Regions from separate parts of the Jonquetella sp. BV3C21 genome, predicted to be linked through region 2. Evidence: riboswitches for the same ligand, from Rfam matches in the RefSeq annotation. Region 2 holds a riboswitch; each other region holds the start of a gene.
The links. Region 2 has a riboswitch for cobalamin ahead of HMPREF1249_RS00495 (acetate--CoA ligase family protein). Riboswitches for the same ligand answer to the same signal wherever they lie in the genome.
Positions count from the first base shown of each region.

Region 1 (3,267 bases), on a different contig from region 2:
CCCTTGTGCCCCGGCCCGACGAGACGGCGGGCCAAGTGCGGCGCGAGTAGCCCGACAAACCCAACCACGCCGGTTTTAGACACCAACAGCGCCACCACCAGAGCGGACGTCAGGGCCGCGCCGATCCGAACCGGCCGAACGGGAATGCCCAGCGACGCGGCAGGTCCGTCGCCCAGCAACAGACCGTCCAACTCTTTGTGAGCGGCCAAGGTCCCGACCACGCCAGCGGCCAGCGCCAACAGCACCGGCGGCAGATCGGCCAGCCGGGCGGTCGAAAAGCTGCCCAGCATCCAGAACATCGCGCTGCGCAGCTCCGAGTCGTTGTGGGCCTCGCAGAGCGTGAACGCCGTTAAGGCTGAGAAAAACGCCCCGACGCCCAGCCCTAAAAGCACCAGCCGCAGGGCTGACGGCCTTTTTCCCGCCAGCGACAGCACGACGGCCAGCGAGAGCACGGCGCCGGCGAAGGCGCCCAGCTGGACGGCCCACCCGCCGGCCCACGGCAGCCCGCCGAAGATGATGATCCACACCGCGCCGGCCGACGCCCCGCTGGAAAGGCCCAGCACGTACGGTTCGGCTACCGGGTTGCGAGTCAAAGTCTGCATCAAGACGCCGGCCAGAGCCAAGACCGCCCCTCCAGAGGCGGCAAGAAGCACCCGGGGAAGGCGCAGCCCCCAGACGATCGCCTCGGCCGCTGGCCCTCCGCCCGGGCCGCCCCACAGGTGCGAGACGAGGACGGCCGCCGTCTGGGACAGCGGGACGTGAACCGCGCCGATGCCGAGCGACAGCAGCACCGAGACGACCAAGAAGACCAAAAGAAAGGGCAAAAGCGTGCCCGCTTTTGCCCTCCTGTCAGTTCTAGTCGCCATACACAGCCTTGCTCAGCCGCTCCAGAGCGTCGATGTTCCGGATGCCCGGGCAGATATCAGCCAAGCTCACCTGTGCGAACGCGTTGTTCTTGATGGCCGTCACGTCCTTGAGGGGCGCGAAGTTCTTAAGCCACTCGATCTTCGTGGGCGCGTCGGTCTCCTGGAAGCGAACGCTCTTGCTGTAGCCGATGACCACGATCACGTCCGGGTTTCCGGCCACGACTTCTTCCCAGCTGCACTTGCCCCACGTCTTCTTCACGCCCTTGCCGGCCAAAATGTTCTCGGCGCCGATCAGGCGGAACAGGTTGGTGGTGAAACCCTCATACACGGTGAACGCGTCGTCGCTGCCCGAATCGTAGATGAAAATCTTCTTCGCGGGCTTGCCGGCAATGCGCTTCTGAATCGCCGCCAGCTGCTCCTTCTGCTTTTCCACGTACGCCTTCGCCCGGTCTTCAACCCGGAAGATGCGCCCGAAGGTCATGAAATCGTCAAACAGCGTGTCCAGGTTGGCGTCAAAGTCCACGGTCGAACGGGGAATGAAAATCTTCACGTTCCGATCGAGCAGCGCCTGAGCTTCCAGCCCCTTCTTGGAGAAGGCGGTAGCCCAGCCGGTGGCGAAGTCCGGCGAAGTGGCCATGAAGACTTCCATCGACGGCCAAGTGTCGGACAGCACGGGGACCTTCTTGTACGCCTCGGCAACGGGCGGATAAATCGGCTCCTCGAGGAACGCGGTGCCGACCATCGACGGCTCGAGCCCCAGAGCCAGCATCATCTCAGTGGTGAAGTGGGACAGGCTGACCGCCCGCTTGGGCGCCTGCTCGAATTTGCAGGTGTACTTGACCCCGTCCACCTCGCCGGAGACGGTCGGCACGTCCTGAGCGCCGGCCCCTGACGCCGCCATCGCGAGAGCCGCAGCTGCAGCTCCCAGGGAAAGCAAAACCTTTTTGGATCCAAACATTCTCCCATTCCTCCTTTGTGATCTGTTCCTGCTGTCTTTAAAACTGGCTAAAAAAGCGACGGGCCTTTGCCCGTCGCTGTTGCCGCCGTTGGGGTAAGCGCCCTCGGCGAAACATCGAAGTTACCCGTAGGCCGCGGGCCATCGAAGACTCGCGTCCGGCCAGCAGTCTGACTCGCCGGGCCCCGAGGGGCCCGAGCTCACAGTGGCGGCACCGCGCCGGATTTTCACCGGCTTCCCTGGGCCGAAACGCGTTCATTTGACGTTTTGCTCATCATAAAACAGACCGCTCAGCCAGTCAAGAATTCTCTTTACAAAAAAGCCGACGCGAGAGCCATCCAAACGGCAGCCGTTCCGGCGCCGATGACGGTCCCACATGCCAGCAGGCCCGACAGGTACTCCGCGTCGAGGCCGATCGACCGGCCGATGATGTAACAGTTGAACGCTGGGCTGGCCGCGCAGGTGATGACCGTCGCCACCATAGCCGTCTTATCCGACAGAGGCCAAACGAGATAACAGGCGAAGACGAAAAGCGGCAGCAGAACCAGCTTGACCGCCAAGTCAGGCCAGCAGCCTTTCAGCGCCCGGGGGAGACCATGAAGGTCCAGCGACGCGCCGATGACGACGAGGGCCAGAGCCGTCGAGCCCTGCCCCATAATTCCCAAGGCCGTCAGCAGCCATTCAGGGATGACCGAGGCCGTGCCGGTGAAGACGAACCCCATCGCCAAAAGCGGCGCGATGAACACCGGGTTGACGGCGGTCCGCTTGGCCCCGTCGGCCAAGCCCTGCCAGTCAAACCGGCCGGACAGGGCGACCTCCGCCGCCATCAGCGGGCCGATGTTGTAGAACGGCGTCGACAGCGCGACGAAAGCCGCCATGGCCGACTCGCCGTCCTCGCCCAGCCACAGGGCGACCAACGGCATGGCCACGTAGATGATGTTGCTCCGCACGTCGGCCAGAAAGACCGCGCCGACCCGCCGCCGGTCAAATCCCCGAAGCCACGCCAGCAGTCCCGCCGCCGCCATCGCGAACAGGAACCCGCCATAAATGATCAGCGTGTACCTCAGCCCCTGGACCTGTCCGGGCCGGAACTTGAGCCCCGCGACGAACAGGGCCGCCGGCATGAAAGCATAAAAAAGCAGCTGGGTCATTCCGACCTCAGCCGCTTCGGTCACAATCCCGCGTCCATGGAGCCACCACCCCAAAAACATCAAGGACAGCAGCGCAATAACAGGTGAAACGACAGACATCCAATTCTCCTCTCCAGATGAACTACAGCAGATAAAGCACAGCGCCGTTTCTCTACGGCTTGGAAGGTTCCGGCACGAGCTCCTGAAGCTCTCCCGGCTCGGAAAAGATCGACGAAACGGTAAAAGAAACCGATCGCTTCCTGCCCGTACCGTCCATGACCGTCGCCTCGTGCTTGCCCGGCTTCATCGGCCACAT
Region 1 covers NZ_AWWC01000029.1:38,735-42,001, reverse strand. Annotated here, with positions in the region: gene HMPREF1249_RS07525 (FecCD family ABC transporter permease) at 1-866, opposite strand, end outside; gene HMPREF1249_RS07520 (ABC transporter substrate-binding protein) at 856-1,824, opposite strand; adenosylcobalamin (AdoCbl) riboswitch at 1,934-2,088, opposite strand; gene HMPREF1249_RS07515 (AEC family transporter) at 2,133-3,071, opposite strand; gene pbpC (penicillin-binding protein 1C) at 3,124-3,267, opposite strand, start outside.
Region 1: it holds a riboswitch for cobalamin, as region 2 does, so the genes downstream of both, HMPREF1249_RS07520 (ABC transporter substrate-binding protein) here and HMPREF1249_RS00495 (acetate--CoA ligase family protein) in region 2, are expected to answer to the same signal.

Region 2 (3,267 bases):
CGTCGTACGACACGGAGAACTACCTCATGTTGGTGCTGTCGGCCATCATGGGAGCGCGCCGTCAGGTAACCATCACGACGCCGTACTTGATCCCGACGGTCAGCCTGATTCAGGCCATGCAGACGGCCTCGCGCCGAGGGGTCCGGATTCGGCTGCTCGTCCCGGCGAAGACCGATCACTTTATCGTTGGAAACGCGGCGAAGGCCTATTACAGCGACCTTTTGGCCGCAGGTGTGAAGATTTTCCTGTACCACGGCGGCATGCTTCACGCCAAGACTATCACGGTGGACGACGATCTGGCGTTCGTCGGCAGCAGCAACTTTGACACCCGGTCGTTCGCGCTCAACTTTGAAATCAGTTTGGTGCTCTACGGCACCCAAGAGGCCCATTCGCTGCTGCACATTCAGAACCGCTATCTGCGCTCCTGCGTCCCTCTGAACCCTCGCCGGTGGTCGCTGCGGGGACGTCCCGCCCGGGCCGTTCAAGCGCTCACCCGGCTGCTCAGCCCTCTTCTATAGCCCTCAAAAAGGAGAGCGATCCGATGAAAAAGTTCTTTGCCGCGCTGTGCGCCATCGCCGCGGCCTGCGTCTTCCAGCCGCTGCCGGCCGAGGCCTTCAGCTTGGGCACGTTCAACATCGAGTACTTCGCCGTGACGGGGCAGAAGCGCTACACGCCGGAAGACTGCGCCCATCTGGCTCAAACGATTCAAGACAGCCGAGCCGACCTGCTGTCGCTGCAGGAAATCGAAGGCGACGGCGCGATGACCTACTTGGTCGCCCGCCACCTGCCGGGCTGGCGGTTTGCGGGCAACGACACGGCGAGCAGCCAAGACCTGTACTTTCTCTGGAAGGACTCGGCAGTTCAAATGCTGTCAGGCCCGGACGTCTACTTCGCCAACGCGTCGTTTCAGCACGACGGCTCGACGTTTCGGCTCTTCGACCGGCCGCCGCTGGTCGCGACCTTTAAGGACAAGGCGAGCGGCTTTCAGTTCACGCTGGTGAACGTCCACCTGAAAAGCCAGAGCACCCGGGGCAAGAGCGACGTCGTATCGGCCAAGGCGTACAACGACGCCAAGCGGGCTGCCCAGCTGGAAGCGCTGGACCGGTTGGTCTCGTCGCTCAACGGTCCGATCTTTATCACCGGCGACTTCAATTACGAGTCGCCGAAGACGGCCTTTCGCCTGCTGACCCTGCCCGACGGCCTGTACAGCTACGACGCGACCCGCTCGTCGCTGGACCATATCGGCTACGCCAGCCTGACGTTCTCCCGCCCGCCGGCTCTTCGAGAGGCCGAGTCGTCGATTCCCCGCCGCTCGCCGGGCCGAAGCCAGCACCCGGATCACGACATCGTGCTGTTGGACTTCATTTTGGCCGGCGGAGCCAAGAAGTAAAAAAACCGCAAACGCCCGGAGCTGCTTTTCTGCGGCGCCGGGCGTTTTTTATCCGCGGCAGGACGGGTGAATCACCCTTGACGCGCTGAAGCGATCCGAGTATCGTAAAATTACAAAGAAACCTCGCTGGGTGATCGGGAAGTCCGGTAAAAAGCCGGCGCGGACCCGCCACTGTATGCTTGACTGCGGAACAGCAAACCACTGGAAGTTTTCCGGGAAGGTGTTCCAAAGAGCGATAGCAAGCCAGGAGACCGGCCTAGCGAGGCGCGCAAAAATCCCCGCGTGGACTCGGAGCGATTTCTGACTTGCGTCTTCGTCCTTACTGACGACAGGCGCTGTCGTTGACGTATTCGGCCGTCCCGCTGGGACGGCCTTTTTTGTCGGCAACACAATCTTTCGTGAAGGAGTCCTGATCATGAACCTTTCCGAACACCCGCTTCACCGGCTTTTCTGTCCCCGCCGCGTCGCCGTCGTCGGCGCGTCCGCCAACCTTGACAGCCTGACCGGCCGCACGATCAAGGTGATGAAACGATTTGGCTTTTCCGGCGACCTGTTCCCGGTCAACCCTAAGTACGACCAAGTCGGCGGGTACCAGTGCTATAAAAACCTAGCTGATATTCCCGGCTCAGCGGACGTGGCGGTGATCAGCGTCAAGGCGAACATCGTCCCGTCGGTGCTGGAGACCTGCATCGCCAAGAGCATTCCTAACGCGGTCATCTACTCGTCGGGCTTTGCCGAAACGGGCAACAAAAAACTGCAGGAACAGATTCTGTCGATCGCCCGAAGCGGCAAAATCCGCATTCTGGGGCCCAACTGCCAAGGGCTGCTCAACTTGGCCGAAAAGACGCCGCTCACCTTTACCGGCGCCCTGCTGGACGTGGATCCGCCCAAGGCCGGACACGTGGCGTTCGTCTCCCAGAGCGGCGCGTTCGGTTTCTCGTCGTTCGGCGTCGGACTCGATCACGGGGTGAACTACCGCTACGTGGTGACCACCGGCAACCAAGCGGACGTCGACGCGGTGGAGTGCGCCAGCTACGTCATCTGCGACCCGCAGGTGCGCCTCCTGATGATGTACCTTGAAGGCATTGGCGACGGCCAGCGGTTCCTCCAGATGGTCAAGGACGCCCGCGAGAGGAATATCGCCGTGGCCGTCCTGAAGGCCGGCCGGTCGCCGATCTCCCAGAAGGCGGCCCAGAGCCACACCGCCGCTCTGACCGGCGACGAAGCCGTATGGGACGCGATCTTCGACCAGTACGGCATCATTCCAATGGAAGACATGGACGACATCACCGGCATCGGCCAGATGTTCGGCGCCCGCCAGCGGGCGACCGGCGACCGGGTCGCCATTCTCACCACGTCCGGCGGCGCGGGCATCGTGATGGCCGACAGCCTGACGGACCTGAAAATTCAGGTCCCCGAGCTCTCGGCGGACACGCAGAAGAAGATGGCCGAGAACATCCCGTCGTTCGGCTCGCCCCGCAACCCGGTGGACATGACGATTCAGGTTTCCGAGACGCCGGAGAAGTTCCAGCAGGTCCTGAAAACGGCCATGGACGACCCGGACGTTCACATGGTCGTCACGGCCCTGTCGATGGTTATCGGCAAGGCCGGCGACGTGATGGCTGACGAGCTGATCCGCAACTATCAGACGGCGGAAAAGCCCCAAGCGGTAGTCTGGATGATCGACCAGGCCCACGGCGGCTCGTTCATTCAGCGGCTGAAGGACGCGGGCATCCCGATTTTCCAGAGCTTCCGCCAGTGCGCCCGCTCCCTTCGCGCGATGGTGAACTGGCACCAGCTGCGGGCACTCCCGAAGGACGAGCCGGTGACCGGGACGCCCATCCTGCAGAACTACCCGCCGCTGATGTCCGAGTACG
Region 2 covers NZ_AWWC01000003.1:18,115-21,381, reverse strand. Annotated here, with positions in the region: gene cls (cardiolipin synthase) at 1-518, shown strand, start outside; gene HMPREF1249_RS00500 (endonuclease/exonuclease/phosphatase family protein) at 542-1,390, shown strand; cobalamin riboswitch at 1,502-1,664, shown strand; gene HMPREF1249_RS00495 (acetate--CoA ligase family protein) at 1,806-3,267, shown strand, end outside.

Region 3 (3,267 bases), on a different contig from region 2:
AGCGAGCTTTCTTGTTCCACCGCCAGAGTCAACGACGCCTGAAGGTCAAGCGGCGCGCCGAGACGAGGCGTCAGGAACTGGCGATCTAAGCTGTAGGCGTGAAAGCCGCCCCAGAACCGATCGTTGAGCCCGCCGGTCAGCAGGGCCAGCAGCGTCCTGTCGGCCAGCTTCCGAAACGCCGGATCCCGCAGGGCCAAGCGCAGCCGCCAAGGCCACGGGAACTTATGCTCCGTTCCCCAACCGCCGAACTCCTCGTCAGCGTCCTCACTCACGGCTCGGCTGACCAACTCATTCCAGTCGGCTGGCTCGGAAGAAGCCGGCAGCGGCGCTAAGGCCCGCTTCCAGTTCGCCCAGTTTGCCAGCCCGGCCGACTCGACTTCGGCCCGCTTCATCAACCAAAGCCACTTGATTCGGGGCAGGTAGTCGGCCAACTTGGCGCCCTTGCGAGGCGGCAGCCACGAGGTGGCGAAAATCGGCCGCAGTTCGGGCGTCAAAATGAGAATCAGCGGCCACCCGGGCGCGTCAAAGAGCCGGCAGAGGGCTTGACCTGCCAGAGCAAGGGCGGGATAGGCGTTCGCGTCGGCAAAGACGGGAATGAAATCTTTTGCCAGCATACCGGCAACCTCGGAGCCGGCTAGGACGTCGGCTTCGGCCCAGCTCCACGGGCTGGTCTCGTCGTGAACGAGGACGAACAGCGGGACGTTTTTAGCCCGCGCCTCGTCCAGAGCTTGGTCGTCGAAGGCCCGCCACGAGACGGCGCGGCCGAACTCTTCCGGAACTGAGCAGCCGGTCATTCCAGCCCCGCCAACAGATCCGGCAGTTCGACGACGGAAGAAAGCACGTGCCGAGCCCCGGCCTTCTGCAAATCGGCGGCCGAGTGGTTGCCAGTCGTGACGCCGATGGGCATGCACCCGGCGTTCGCCGCCGCGATCATGTCGATGTCTGTGTCGCCCACGTAGGCCGAGCTCTGGGGATCGACGCCCAAAAGCCGAAAGGCCTCCGAGATGATGGCCCCTGACGGCTTGGACGGCAGCGTCCTGATTCCCACGATCACCGAGCAGACGGCACCCACGCCGGAAGCGTTGACGACGTCGTCGGGCGACAGGCGGTTTGTGGCCACCGCCACGCCGATTCCGCGGCTCTTTAGGGTTTTGAGCGTCTCAATGACGCCCGGCAGAGGAACGACGCCTTGGTAGTGCTGGGCGGCAAAGATCTCCCGATACCGTTCGACCCAACCGTCGCCCAAACGCCCCCAGAACCCGGCCATGGCGTCTTTGAGAGAATAGCCGATCGTCGCCTTCACCTCGTCGAGCGACGGCTTTCTCAGCCCCAGTTCGTCCGCCAAGGCGCAGATGGTCGCCCAAATGCCTTGACTGCTGTCCACCAGCGTCAAATCAAAATCAAAGGCCACAGCCTCAATCACGCCAACACACCCTTTCCCAATCAAAGAAGCGGCTTCGCTTTTGGAATTATACCCCACATCTCACGTACTTTTTGTCCTCAGCATTGACAAGTTGAGGGAATCAGAGTACCTTAACACAGTAATGTTAAACGTCTTGAGGAGCGGGGAATCCGGTTTGAATCCGGAGCGGAGCCGCCACTGTGAACCTGACGACGGGATAAAAGCCACGGCAGTCACCTGCCCGGAAGGCGTCCCGCCGGTTGAAGGAAGCCAGGATACCCACCACAAGATGAGACACACGACCGCCCGCGGGATTTCGGGAGTCCGGTGACAAGCCGCTGTAAAGCGGTCAGTTACTCGTGTTCCGCGGGAAGAGCTGAGGCTCTTCCCGCTTTTTTTGGGACACGACAAATTCAAAGGGGGTTTCCTAAATGTCGTTGGTGAACGTGTTGGAGACGGTTATGTTGATCTGTTTTGGCTGCGCCTGGCCCCTGTCCATTTACAAGAGCTGGACGTCCCGAACGGTCGGCGGCAAGAGCCTGATGTTCCTCATCGTCATCCTTGTGGGTTACGCGGCTGGCATTTCCAAGTGTCTGATGGATCCGGCCGGATACAGCGTCGCCGTCTTGACCATGTACGCGGTGAACATCATCATGGTGACCATTGACCTCGTCCTGTTCTTCCGCAACCGCCGGTTCGACCAGAAACGGCTCGCCGTCGCCGAAGAGCTTTTCGACGAAACTGACAACCTTTGAGAACTTCGGAGCGTCCGCGCTCCGGTTCAACCTTTGAATTCTTCCGCTCCGGTTCCCCCCTAAGAAATCGACGCGTTCACGCATTGCGGAAGATTCATGCTCCAGCGCAGGCCGTTCCCTTCAGCAAGGAACGGCCTGCGCTTTTTCTCACGAAAAATCAGCGGCCTGCCTTGAATAGGCAGGCCGCTGATTCGTTTTTGTGGATCGTGCGTCCCGTTACTTGCCGGGCCTCCACGTCGAGCCGAACCCGACTTCCCGCAGGTAGTCGATCGGGTAGCCCAAGTTCTCTTGGCTCACGCCTTCGGTGACTTTCATGCCGCTGTGATACTGGCCGACCAGCTGCCAGCAGAGAGCCCACCACCGGCGCGACAGGTCGCTCAGACAGGTCGAGCTGTAGCCGGTAAGGAACGTCCGCGCCGACTCAACGCTCGTCTCCGCAATTTCGGCCGCCAGACGCTCTAGGCCGGGCTGAGCGTCAAAGTACGACTGCTCGAGCTTCTGCCGAGCCTCAGTGATCTCCTTAAACATCGCATCCCACCGCAGGCACGCCCAGTTGCGGGCGAACTCAAACGCCCACCACGCGCTGTTCGGGTCAAACCGGTCTCTTGCGCCCCGGGACCACTCCTCCGGCAGGGATGTGGCGCCGCAGTAAATCGGCGCGTAGACGGTCGTGTCCGTCGCCCCAAGGCCCAGCCACAGGAGGGCCTTCAGCGGCTCGGGCAGCCAAGCCCGGCACTGAGCCACGAAACTGTACGAACAGCGGAAAATCGAAATCGGTCGCTCCCAATCGAGGCCTTTCAGGTCGTCGGGCAGGGCCTTCTGCTCCACCGTCCAACGGCTCGGGTTGCCAAACGGCCCGGCGGCCGGACCTTTGGTTAGGTCGTAGGGCGTCCCTTCCATGTGGTCCCCGTAGAGCTTCATCAGGTCCTGAACCGTCAGCTTAGCATCCGGCTTGACGAAAATAGGATAGGCAACCGCGTCGTTTTGTACCGGCCAGTTGCCCGACGGGCTGAGAATGCTCATCGCTCTCCACTCCCGCCGAGCCGAGTAGGCCTTCGGGCTGTCGGCCGGCCGGGGATCAAATGTCTTCGCAAAGCTGAACGGCTCTCT
Region 3 covers NZ_AWWC01000008.1:168,809-172,075, reverse strand. Annotated here, with positions in the region: gene HMPREF1249_RS02675 (DUF255 domain-containing protein) at 1-794, opposite strand, end outside; gene HMPREF1249_RS02670 (HAD family hydrolase) at 791-1,423, opposite strand; cobalamin riboswitch at 1,543-1,703, shown strand; gene HMPREF1249_RS02665 (hypothetical protein) at 1,834-2,157, shown strand; gene HMPREF1249_RS02660 (dipeptidase) at 2,374-3,267, opposite strand, start outside.
Region 3: it holds a riboswitch for cobalamin, as region 2 does, so the genes downstream of both, HMPREF1249_RS02665 (hypothetical protein) here and HMPREF1249_RS00495 (acetate--CoA ligase family protein) in region 2, are expected to answer to the same signal.